4 regions of the Desulfovibrio sp. JC022 genome follow, and region 4 is predicted to be linked to each of the others. Evidence: predicted binding sites of a transcription regulator. Region 4 holds the regulator's gene; each other region holds the start of a gene.

Region 1 (3,146 bases), on a different contig from region 4:
TGACCGAGGGTCTGCAATGCGGAAAGGGGTTCGTCACCGGTTCCGGGAGGGCAGTCAACAACGAGGAAATCAAGGTCGTTCCAGGCAACATCCTGCACGAACTGCTTGATCAGGCCGATTTTTACCGGGCCGCGCCAGATGACCGGATCGTCTTTACTGGGCAGCATAAAGCCGAGGGACATAACCCAGAGATTGCTGGACCAGGAGATAGGCTCAATTATTTCATGGCCGATATGCGGCTTTTGGTCTTCAAGGCTGAGCAACCGGGGGACACTGGGGCCGTGTACGTCAACATCAAGCAGACCGACCTGTTTCCCGGCAAGGGAAAGGGCTACAGCAATGTTGGTTGCCACAGTACTTTTACCTACGCCGCCTTTACCGGAAATAACCACGATTTTGTGTTTGATTCTGGAAAGGGCTTTTTTCAGTTTCATGTCTTCAGGTGCACAGCCCTGAGAAGAACATCCTGATCCGGAGGAAGAGCAGCTTCCGCATGCGTGATCGCTCATATATCAATCTCCTGCCCCTCACTGGCAGAGGGGGTTGTCATTATAAAAAAAACAGATTTTTTCAATCTGTTACAGTAGACATTTCATGGTAAACTAAGACGTGAACCTGACTTGTCAATGGCTGGGATGGTTCAGTCATGCCCGCAGAGCAAGGGAGAGGAGAAGAGGCATGACTGAACAGGATGCAAAAAATATTACCAGTGGCCCGGTTTGTCTGCGTCCTCGGCTGCTTCAAGCTTGCCGTCCTTGAATGAGGCCAGAGCTTCGGCAACAGTTCCGCCACCGATGAGGTAGATTTTGATGGAACCCTTATCAAGGGCGGTGAAGGCCTTGGGGCCTACATGGCCGGTGATGACCGCAGTGGCACCTGTGGCAGCCACGTTCTGGGCGGACTGGATTCCGGCACCTTGAGCGGCATTCAGGTTCTGGGTGTTGTCTATGTATTCCTGAGTGTCAGCGTCGGTATCACAGACCAGAAAGCCTTTTGCGCGACCGAAACGAGGGTCGATATCACCGTTGAGATCGTTGCCCTGACAGCTGATGGCGATTTTCATATTATTTACTCCTTTGCGCTGAGTTCAGGGTCGGTCCGTTAGGATGCATTGCTTCCTGCGCGGTTTTTCTGGCCCTGAAGCCCCTGTTCCCCTGTCCGCATCTGCCCCTGCCGCGGCATCCGGGCATGACATGATTTTCCAGACAGTTCTGTTGATAGGCCGCGAGTACCTGGTCTGTCATTCCCGTGATCCACGGAATAACCCTGACTCCGGCCTGTTCCAGTTCATTCATGGTGCAACCGCAGATTGCACCGCATATTAAAAATGTTGCCCCGCAGGTCATAATGGCGGATGTCCTGTCCTTTGGGTCTTTTGAGGGAAGGGATAGGTAACCTGCGGGGCAAATTTTATTGTCTTCCACCCTGAACAATTTAAGGTCCGGGGCATTATCAAATACAGAGGCCAGCCTGTCTTCATAACAAGCCAAACAAAGCAGCGTAGAATTATTTGTGCGTCCTTCGTTTCCTCTCATGGACAGCTATAAGGCATAGTCTGTGCCATAGATATAAATGACAACTATAACAGGGTGTTGGGTGATTTGTGTGTGCGTGTCGGCAGTTGGCTTTGGCTCATATTTAGCCGAAAAGCAGAAGGGTAGGACTAGTTATGCGCCCACTTCTTTGCAGCGGGCGATGGTGCGGCGCAGGGTGTCTTTGGAAATTCCCAGTTCGCGGCAGGTAGCCATTTTTTTACCGTTGTTGCGGTCAAGGGCGCGGTGTACGGCAATGCATTTTATTTCGTCCATGGTCAGGGGCGTATCTTCGTGGGGGGCGGTTTCTTTGGACTGGGGCTGTAAATATTCAGGCAGGTGTTCTACCTGAATGAAACCCGAGGGGCAGAGGATAAAGGCGAATTCAAGGATGTTTTCCAGTTCCCGTACGTTGCCGGGGAAGGGGTGACGCATGAGGATGTGCAGGGTGTCTTCGGAAATACCGTCGATATCTTTGCCTTGCAGGGCATTAAGTCTGTTGACGAAGTGATTGATAAGAAGCGGAATATCTTCGACCCGTTCTTTGAGTGCAGGAAGTTTGAGGGTAACTACATTGAGGCGGTAGTAAAGATCCTGCCGGAAACTTCCTTCTTCCACCAGTTCTACCAGATTTTTATTTGTGGCGGCCACAATACGTACATTGGCCTTTACGCTTTGTACCGCGCCCAGAGGCTCAAAGGTCTTTTCCTGCAACACGCGCAGCAGTTTGACCTGTAGTTTGGCGGGCATATCCCCGATTTCATCCAGAAAAATAGTGCCGCCTGCGGCCAGTTCAAACCGTCCGGCCTTGTCTTTGCGGGCATCGGTGAATGCCCCTGCCTTGTATCCGAAAAGCTCGGATTCGAGCAGGTTGTCGGGCAGTGCTCCGCAGTTTACAGCTACAAACGGGCCTTGACTGCGCTCACTGAGGTTGTGAATGGCGCGGGCAAAAAGTTCTTTACCGGTACCGGATTCGCCCAGCAGCAGAACGGTTGCCTCACTTTTGCTGACTTGCGGCAGGATGGAGAAGACTTTTCCAAGCTGGGTACTTTTGCCGATGATATCTTCAAAGCGCCATGACTCCTCCACCTCGCGGCGGATCATCTGGATATCAGTCAGGTCGCGGAAGCTTTCCACGCCGCCGATGAGGTTACCATCGCCGTCAACAAGTGGCGCGGCACTGATGGAAACCGGAACCTTGCGTCCGTCTGCGTGGATGAAAAATATGGATTTGTTGGAGATGCGACCGCAATCTTTCATGCAGGCCCGCAGGGCGCAGTCGCCGTCGCAGAGGCTGGAGTGAAAGACGTCCCAGCATTTGGAGCCCACCGCTTCTTCAGCATCCACTCCGGTGATCCGGCTGGCTGCCTCGTTGAAGAAAGTGATGTTCCAGTCCCGGTCTACCGTAAATACTCCGTCTGCTAAAGAGTCAAGAACAGCCGAACACGGTAGGTTACTAGGGAATTTCATGATTTATTTGCCTCCGGCGGCCAGAGGGGAAAAACTTTTGCAAAAGTTTTTCCCCTCTGGACTCCCCTTTTCAAAACCTTTTGATAAGCTTCGCTCTGCTAATACAAAGCGTCATTTTAAAGGGAAAGTTTTCGTAGCTACCCA
Region 2 (3,146 bases), on a different contig from region 4:
TAATCGGAAGTGCGGCGGCCCGGATAGATCATAGAAGCCGGAGCAGCAGCAGCCAGCTCGCGGGCGATGCGGGCGATATCCTGCGCCGGGATACCGCATTCTTCAGCGGCAAACCGAGGATCGTACTTCTGCACATGTTCACGAAGCTGGTCGATGCCGTAAGTTTTATCGGCGATCCACTTCTTATCGTAAAGTTCTTCATCAATAATGACATGGGCCAGCGCAAGCATGAAAGCCATATCCGTACCGGGACGGATGGGATACCACTCATCTGCCAAAGCTGCGGTCTTGGTGTAGCGCGGATCAAGCACCACCAGCTTGCTGCCTTTCTGCATGGCGGTCATCAGATCGATGGAATCCGGCGTGACCAGAGCTTCAAAGCGGTTAGCCCCGGCCATGATGATATATTTGCTGTTGAGTACGTCGGCAAAAGGAACTTCGCCGAAGGTATCGAGAAAAGCACGGCTTCCGCTAAGGAGACAGAGGGATTCGTGGGAAGTCACGTTATAGGAACCGTAAACTTCGGCAAAACGGCCCACGAACTGGGATTGCAGGTCGGCCCCGGCAGAAAAGAGATGCCCGCAGGGGGTATACTTCTTGCGGATATCCTGCATCTTCTCAACCATCAGGTCGATGGCCTCATCCCACGGAATGCGCTGCCACTTACCCTCGCCGCGTTCGCCCTTGCGAAGCAGGGGGTGCTTTAAGCGGTCAGGATCATACATCTGTGCTACCCCGGCATTGCCGCGGGCGCAGAGCATACCTCTGGATTTGAGAAATTTGGGGTTGGGATCGAGTTTCTTGATTACACCGTCCTGAACACGGGCGATGCAGCCGCACTTGTTGAAGCACATGTCACAGGCCGAGAAAGCGGATTCCCAGTCACCTGATGTATTATTGACCTGCGCGGACGCTGTTTGCAGTCCGCCCAGAACGGGAGCACTCCCGGCTGCGGCAGCGGCCAGCATCCCGGAGGCCTTGAAAAAGTCGCGGCGGGAAAGCCTGGTCTTGTCTTTAGCCACTTCCACCTCCATGTTGATCAAGGGGAAAGGAGTTAAGATTGCTGTGCGGGGGAAAGGTCATTCCCACCGCACAGGAAATGAATACCTAGGTGCAAAGATGATAAACTTAAGTAATCATCTGCGGATTAAACACTAGCTGCACTTGGCCGGAGACGGAGAATCCTTGGCGTAATCATGCAGGTAAGTAAAAATATCGTTGATGTCCTTTTCCTTCACCTTGCTCCACTCAGGGGAACACTTGATCTTGGAAGTGTCGGAGAACATAGCGGTCCACTCTGCCTGAGTCTTGGTGCTGGGGCTTAAATCGGATGCTGTCTGGCCGTGACAGGAACGGCAATGTTTGCGGTAAAGAAACTTACCTTTACGGGCATTACCACCGCCGAAAGCGGTAGCCATGCTGGCCATAGACAGGACCATGAGGGCACAAATCAAAATACCTATCACCTTACGATTCATTAGAAACCTCCATAATTATTTTCTTAACCCATAACATCCCCTTCTCATTTTTTAAAGCGAAAGAGATGTTTTTTTAGCGAACTCTTCAACTCTAAGATACCCATACGGGGTATAGGTGTCAACGATAAAACGCACACAAACCCATAGCTCCACCCGATGACACCCGAAACTGAAAACTCAGCTTTGCACCCCACATACAGCAAGTGCAATCCAAAGTAAGCACTGCACCCACAACACATTCAATATTATCAGTGTCTTACAAAAATATATCTTTTGGCCCGCATTTTGCTTTTACAGCCATCAGGATACAGGCAGACCACGGTCTGTTTTGAAAATAAATTTGGAGGATATGTAAAAAAATGGCAGAAAACGCAGTTAAGCAGAGCAGTGATGTCGTAGTCGACAAAGCAGCAAGCTCATGGTCCGACCTATGGAAAAAAGAAGATTACTGGGCCATCTGGCTGGGATTCCTGATCCTGACCATCGGCGCAATAATCTTTTTCAACAATAAGCCCGCGGACATGGAAGCCAAGTTCGCAAAACAAAACACTATCATGACCGAGGAAGCTGCCCGTGCTCCCTTTAAAACCATAGCATGGTACGAGGCCCAGACCGCCAAAGAAAAAATCAAGGCCAAAAACCAGCCTGTTGGTGAAGCCATCAAGTCTTTCATGGCTAAACCCAAAAAGTGGACAACCAACCCGCTGGACGCTTTCATCCAGACTCAGGAACAGGCTGATATCAAAAACGCAGCGGGCATGCCCAAATATGAAAAGGCAAAAGCCGCAACAGCAGCAGCCAAAAGCGCAGCTCTCATTGCACAGTCCAAAGCTGAACAAGCCGGATTCAAAGATGCCAAGCTTAACGCAGAAACCTCCGCTTCTATTGAAACATGGCTGAAACTGCGCGCCAAGGAATCATCTGCCAAGAAAAAAATCAAAAATAAGCCGTACAACCTGATCCCTTCACTATTGGCTTTGATGATCGGATTCGGACTCTTCTTTGCAGTGGGAATGCGCTTCATCGACGGTGATGCCAAACAATTCCTTAAAGGATTCGGGTTGGTTTTCGTTATTGCCGTCGCTTCTTATCTCATGGCCAATCAGGCGACCATGAAACAGTACGGTATCGGATATGCCGCTTGGGCTATTGCCATCGGTCTGGTTATTTCCAACACCATCGGAACCCCGACTTGGGCCAAGAAAGCTCTTCAGGTTGAATTTTTCATTAAGACCGGACTTGTTCTGCTAGGTGCGGAAGTCCTGTTCAACAAAGTTGTGGCCATCGGTATCCCCGGTATCTTTGTAGCCTGGGTTGTCACCCCGGTTGTTCTGATCACTACCTTCATCTTCGGTCAGAAAGTAATTAAGATACCGTCTAAAACCCTGAACATGGTTATCTCCGCCGACATGTCCGTTTGCGGTACTTCCGCAGCCATTGCAGCGGCTGCGGCATGCAAGGCCAAGAAAGAAGAGCTGACCCTCGCAATCGGCCTTTCCCTTGTCTTCACTTCCGTCATGATGATCATCATGCCCGCCATCATCAAAGGCACCGGAATGCCTTTCATTCTCGGCGGAGCATGGATGGGCGGAACCATCGACGCCACCGGGGCTGTTGCAGCAGCCGGGGCCTTCCTTTCTGAAAAGGCTCTTTACGTAGCGGCGACCA
Region 3 (3,146 bases), on a different contig from region 4:
GCTGGTCTTCCTGAGTGATGAAGCTGCCTTTGCCGCAGACACCGGTGGATACGCAGCCGTAGTTACCGCAGTTACGGGCATCTTCAAGGGTAATGCCGTCGGGGTACTGCGCAAAACGGGCGAGGGTCCGCTGGATAACAGCGTTGTTGTTCAGAATCTGGGGCTGGCCTGAGCCGCCGCGCACGCATTCAACAACTTTCTGCATGTAGGAGTCTTTGAGCTTCGGATGATAAAGCAGGGTCAGGGTGGGCTGGATGCTCTTCATCTGAACCTGAGTTTCGAGCATGAGCTCTTCCAGTTCGGTGGAAGCATCATCGCCGTTTGCATCCACACCGCCGATGGTCATGGACTGTCCGGTGTGGCCGGAAAGGGTCAGCGCGTAGGAGTTACCCTGATATTCACCAAGTTCGAGGTGGCGAATCCACTGGAACTTGAGCATGGTCAGGACCTGCTCGCGGGTCAGGTTGCCTTCATCAATGTCTTTTTTGAAGAAGGGGTACATGTACTGGCCGTAACGTCCGGGGGAGACAGCGCAGGCCATCTGTTCGGTAGCCACGCAGAGGTGGGTGAACCAGAAGGACTGGATCGCTTCACGGAAGTTGCGGGCCGGATGTTCGGGCACGCGTCGGCAGACTTCTGCGATTTCCAGCAGTTCTGCTTTTACTTTGGGATCGGACTCTTCTGCTGCGGTCTGCTCTGCAAGGTCAGCGTAACGGTGGGAGTGCTTGATTACTGCGTCAAAGGTGATCAGCATGGAGCGGTAGAGATCGATTTTGTCTCTGTTTGCAAGGGTGTTGGGGCACTCGGTAAGACGGGTTCTTACGTCATCAATGAGGTGGCGCAGACCTTTGTTCAGCACCATGCCGTAGTCGGCGATACCGGAACCGGAAGCAACGGAAACGTTCTCGTAGTACATGCCGGCTTTGGCGTACTTCTTGGCACTTTCACCGAACTTTTCTTTGTACATTTTGTTGTTCTGGTCGATGCAGGTGCGGCCTTTCCAGAGTTTGTAGGTCCTTTCCAGAAGTTCCTGAGTTTCGGCGGGGATTTTCATCTCGCCGAGGGAGGCCATTTTGGCCATCTGCATTTCTTCTTTGATCCAGGATACGTTCCATTCTGGGTAGGCGTATACACCGGCGCGGACACCTGTAAGGGTACCTACGATGGGGTTGCCGTCGAGAAAAATTTTCTTCTGGGTCAGGACGCGTTCCAGAACTTTAGCGCGGATATATACTACAGGTTCACCCTGATGTTTTTCATAAACTTCGTTCAGGAACTTGAGACGCTCAGGGTCCATGACCTGCGGAGCGTTCATGAGAAAATCTTTGAGTTCCTTGGCGCGGTCTTCAGCTGTATCCCAGTTAATGCCGTAACCTTGGGCAGTCTGGGTCTCTTCTTTTGCAGACAGGGTTGTATTCATTTCCATCTCCTGTGATTGTGCTATTGTTTTTGGTATTTTAGGTAGATTGAAAGTGTTAAGCGTTCGCTTGTTAATTTCGTCACTAGCACGGGCTGTGCCAGAGACGTTTTTCGAGGGTAAAAAACATTGTAAACCTCTTTAATAAAAGTGTTTAATTGTGCACAATCTTTAGTATTTGTGGATGGAGGTGTAAAAAGTAAAAAGAAAGAAATTTTTCTTTTTCGAAGAAAATTTTAGTTTGCTAAAAAATATTTTTTTATTTATCGACCCAATCAGCAGCCGGATGTTCAAATTGGTTTTGGGCTTTCCGGGAAAAGAGAGAGGTTGTGAAAAATGTATTTTAGCAAGGACAAGTTTTTTAATGTCAGTCGTCGTAATGTGCTGACTCCCGAAATGATTGCCATCTGGGATGATCTGGGGGTGGGCGTGGCTGTGGTGGATGCTGAAGGATACTGCGAGTATATGAATCCCATCCAGCGCAGGGCGGACGGTTTTACCCGTATTCACGTTGAAGGCCAGCATATCACCAAGCTGTATGTGCCCCACGAGCTGGACTGTATTCCCACTGTAGAATGTCTGCGTTTGAGCGAGCCTATCCTCAAGAAAAGCTATCTTTACAAGACGACTAATAATTATCTTGCCGGGACTGTTTCCGATTTTTTCCCGCTTTACAATCAAGGGCGCAAGGACGGGGTTATCGCTTTTACTCTCTGGACCGGATCGGTGCCTTTGGGTGATCCCAAGAGAAAGGCCCGTAAATCAGCTTCCCGCAACAATTCTTCCTACTACACCTTTGAATCCCTTGTGGGGGAGGATGAATCCCTGCGCGAGGTGCTGGGTGAAGCCCGCACTGCCGCTAAATCTTCATCGCACGTCATGATCTGGGGGGAGAGCGGAACAGGTAAGGAGGTCTTTGCACAGGCCATTCACATGGAAAGCGAGCGCAAGGATAAACCTTTCATTGCCGAGAACTGTGCGGCCATCCCGGAGAATCTGCTGGAAGCCATACTTTTCGGTACTTCCAAAGGAGCCTACACCGATGCCCCGGACAAGCCCGGCCTGTTCGAAGAGGCTGATGGCGGTACCCTGCTGCTGGATGAACTTAATTCCATGCCTCTGGGCTTGCAGGCCAAGTTACTGCGTGTGTTGCAGGAAAAGCGGGTTCGCCGTCTCGGTTCGCAAAAAGAAATTCCTGTGGATGTGCGGGTGGTCAGCATTCTTAACGAAGCTCCTCTCAATGCCGTGAGTCAAGGCATCCTGCGTAGCGACCTTTTTTATCGTCTTGCCGTGGTCGGTTTGGCTGTTCCACCTTTGCGTGAACGAAAGAAGGATATCTCGGTGCTGGCCCGGACTTTTATTGAACGCTCGGAGCAGAAAAGCGGGCTTGGTCTGATCGGGGTTGAACCGGATGTTGTGCAGATGTTTTTTGATTACGACTGGCCTGGAAACGTGCGTGAGCTTCTGCACGTAATTGAGGGCAGCATGGCCCTTCTTGGGGATAGTTCTTCAATCAGCAGGGAAAATTTGCCCCGGCATTTCAGGGAAGCCAGCGAGAGCAGTTTTATCTCGCCTGTTTTCGCGCCTACTCCTACACCCGCGCCGCAAGCGGATGACTCTTTGCTCGGGAAAAACTTTTTTGATTACAGTCTGGTGCGGCGCAATGGTGTGGTGCCGCTTAAAAGTTGCGTGCAGAAGTATGAAACCGAATGTATCCGCAATGTGTTGC
Region 4 (3,146 bases):
AGACCAGAAGGCCATGTATCTTTCCGGTGGTGAGCGCCGCCGTCTTGAGATTGCACGGGCCATGATTAACAATCCGAAGTTCATTCTGCTTGACGAACCCTTTGCGGGGATTGATCCCATCGCAGTAATTGATATTCAGGACATCATTTCTTCACTGAAAGATATGGGGCTGGGAATTCTGATCTCTGACCACAACGTGCGTGAAACACTCTCCATCTGTGACCGGGCCTATCTTGTTTACGAGGGTAGGGTTATCCTTAACGGTTCACCGGAAAATATTGTGAAGAACACCAAGGCACGCAGGCTTTATCTGGGTGATAGTTTTAGTTTGTAGTCGTTTTTTACGCTAATTTTGTTTTTCAGGCCGGGCTTCATTTTTTGAAGTCCGGCTCTTTTTTGGGCTAAAGTTTGATTAATTTTGGCATTGTTGATTTACAGTCTGCCCGAACATTGGTACACTTTTTTCATATACAAATTCTGTATGTAAAAAATCCTTAAATATCAGATAATTCAGAGGTCTTTGTTGCATCTTGTAATGGGATGTGGCATAGTCAAATCAAGGCTGAGGTTTAATAAAATTTTTTTTTATTGCTTTGGTGTGCAACTAACTGAAATAAATTGAGTTTGAGACTAATATAAGGTGGCCTGAATATATGGGATTGGAACTTAGACAACAATTAAAGCTTACTCAACAGCTGGTTATGACTCCTCAGTTGCAGCAGGCGATCAAGTTGTTGCAGCTCTCCCGTCTGGAACTGGTGGATAGTGTCCATCAGGAGCTTATGGAGAATCCTATTCTTGAAGAAGCTGAAGCGCAGGAGAGAACTGACGCTGCTGATGCTGATGCAGGCACCGCTACGGCCGAAGAGGCACAAATTTCCAAGGAAGCCGAGTGGGAAAACTATCTCGGTGAATTCTCCAGCACATCAAAGCAGTCTGCTTCCCGCGAGTCTGAATCTTATGAAGAAGGAACTTCATTTGAAACGCGTCTGACCAAGACGGCTTCTCTTGAAGGGCATCTGCATTGGCAGATGAGCCTCTCTGATTTTACCGACGAAGAAAAGACCATCGGCGAATGCCTTATGGGTAATTTAAGTTCGGGAGGTTTTTTACGGATAGACTTGGAAGAAGTATGTGAAACATGCTATGCTGAAATCGAAGACGTGGAAAAGGTGCTTCACCGCATCCAGCGTTTCGATCCGGTAGGCGTGGCGGCAAGGACTCCGCAGGAATGTCTGCTTATCCAGCTGGAAGCATTGAAGCTTGATGATGATCCGATTCTGGTCTCGTTGGTCCGGGACCATCTGGATGATCTTGAGAAGAAACGCTACAAGCCGCTGGCTCGGAAGTTCAAGCTCAGCATGGAGGATTTAAAGAGTTACCTTGATCTGATGCAGACACTTGATCCATTGCCCGGAGCAAGTTTTTCAGGTGGAGACTCTTTCTATGTCAGCCCGGATGCTTATGTTTATGAATATGATGGTGATTTTGTCATAGTTCTGAACGAAGACGGTCTTCCTAAATTGCAGATGAATGCTTTTTATGTGGAGACGTTGGCATCAACCAAGGGAGATGATAAGGAATATTTTCAGGACAAGATGCGTTCCGCACAATGGCTGATGAAGAGCCTGTACCAGCGGCAGCGCACCTTATATAAAGTTCTTGAATCCATAGTGAGGTTTCAGCGCGAATTTTTCGCCCACGGTGTCACCAAGTTAAAACCGCTTATCCTTAAGGAGGTTGCGGAAGACATCGAGATGCATGAATCCACTGTGAGTCGAATCACTACTAATAAGTATGTTTCTACTCCGCATGGAATCTATGAACTTAAGTTCTTTTTTAATAGTGCTCTCGGTCTGGATGACGGATCTCAGGTCGGTTCCGAGTCCGTCAAGGCGACGATCAAAAAGTTGATCGGCGAAGAGGACGGAAAGAAGCCCCTCAGCGACGAGAAGATTGCTGAGATTCTCAAAGAGAAGCTGGAAGTCAATATAGCCAGAAGGACCGTAGCCAAGTACAGGACTGCAATGGGGATACTCTCCTCATCCAAGAGGAAAAAGGTATTCTAATGTAGTCCGGAGAAATCAACGCATATTCACCCCTTACTAAGGAGGCTCTTTATGAACGTAGCATTTACTTTTAAGAATTTCGACGCATCCGAACATCTTAAGGAATATGCAAACAGCCGTTTCTCCAAGTTGGTAAAGTACGTCAGCAACCCTGACAATACTGATATGCAGGTGAATCTGTCAGTTGATAAGTTCAGGCATGTTGCGGAAGTAGTTTTTACCTCCGACCATTTACATGTCTCAGCTTACGAAGTGTCCGAGGACATGTATTCCACCGTGGATATGGTTCTGGACAAGCTAGAAGCCCAGCTTCGCCGCGCAAATGAAAAGATGAGAAGTCACAGGCGTAAGGACGCAGCTCCTGCCCGTATGGATATTCTCAGCTATGGAGAGGAAGAGTACAGGGAACCTGTAATTGTCGAGTCCGACTCTTTTGTTCCCAAGCCTATGAGTATTGATGAAGCCGCAGAGCAGCTTCAGACTCTCGACCATGAATTCCTCGTATTCCGCAATGCGGATAACGAAGCTATAAATGTAATCTACCGCCGCAATAATGGCGATTTCGGTTTAATTGACCCGGGATACTAACTGATGAATATAACTGATAATTTGGCGAAGGACCTTGTTGTTCATGAACTACAGGCCTCTGATAAGAGTGAAGTTCTGAAAGAAATGGTTTCCACCCTCAAGGACGCAGGTCTGGAAGTGGATGTGGAAAATGCCCTTAAGGTCCTTAATGATCGTGAAAAACTTGGAACAACCGGAATCGGGGATGGCATAGCCATCCCCCACGGTAAACTGGAATGTCTTGAAGAGATTGTCGTAGTTGTCGGCCGCTCCAGCGAGGGAGTCGACTTTGAATCTCTGGACATGCAGCCATGTAAGATATTCTTTATGGTACTGGCCCCCGAGCAGGGGGCCGGTGCTCATTTGAAGGTGCTGGCGCAGATTTCCCGGCAGCTTAAAGATGAAGCTTTCCGGCAGGCGTTTATTGATACCGGGGATAAGCAGGATTTGCTTAAACTTCTCGGTCTCGGCTAGATCCGGAATCTTACGGAATCAATGAAAATCAGATTA

What was found. Region 4 encodes sigma-54, which starts transcription at its own class of promoters, with help from an activator protein. Its sites were predicted from a motif close to CTGGCACGGNNNNTGCTT; they were not measured.
Region 1: FMS18_RS10715 (NifB/NifX family molybdenum-iron cluster-binding protein) is a predicted target of sigma-54. The motif match lies at 1,547-1,564, and genes of this name have one in related genera.
Region 2: FMS18_RS11880 (YeiH family protein) is a predicted target of sigma-54. The motif match lies at 1,752-1,769, and genes of this name have one in related genera.
Region 3: FMS18_RS06260 (glycyl radical protein) is a predicted target of sigma-54. The motif match lies at 1,504-1,521, and genes of this name have one in related genera.

The regions. Positions count from the first base shown of each region.
Region 1 covers NZ_VOPZ01000006.1:20,192-23,337, reverse strand. The annotation lists gene FMS18_RS10725 (iron-sulfur cluster carrier protein MrpORP) at 1-509, opposite strand, end outside; gene FMS18_RS10720 (NifB/NifX family molybdenum-iron cluster-binding protein) at 704-1,063, opposite strand; gene FMS18_RS10715 (NifB/NifX family molybdenum-iron cluster-binding protein) at 1,065-1,535, opposite strand; gene FMS18_RS10710 (sigma-54-dependent Fis family transcriptional regulator) at 1,668-3,002, opposite strand.
Region 2 covers NZ_VOPZ01000006.1:291,857-295,002, forward strand. The annotation lists gene FMS18_RS11870 (molybdopterin-dependent oxidoreductase) at 1-1,022, opposite strand, end outside; gene FMS18_RS11875 (c-type cytochrome) at 1,155-1,478, opposite strand; gene FMS18_RS11880 (YeiH family protein) at 1,838-3,146, shown strand, end outside.
Region 3 covers NZ_VOPZ01000003.1:236,288-239,433, forward strand. The annotation lists gene FMS18_RS06260 (glycyl radical protein) at 1-1,420, opposite strand, end outside; gene FMS18_RS06265 (sigma-54-dependent Fis family transcriptional regulator) at 1,754-3,146, shown strand, end outside.
Region 4 covers NZ_VOPZ01000002.1:6,025-9,170, reverse strand. The annotation lists gene lptB (LPS export ABC transporter ATP-binding protein) at 1-334, shown strand, start outside; gene rpoN (RNA polymerase factor sigma-54) at 654-2,069, shown strand; gene raiA (ribosome-associated translation inhibitor RaiA) at 2,121-2,657, shown strand; gene FMS18_RS02990 (PTS sugar transporter subunit IIA) at 2,661-3,110, shown strand.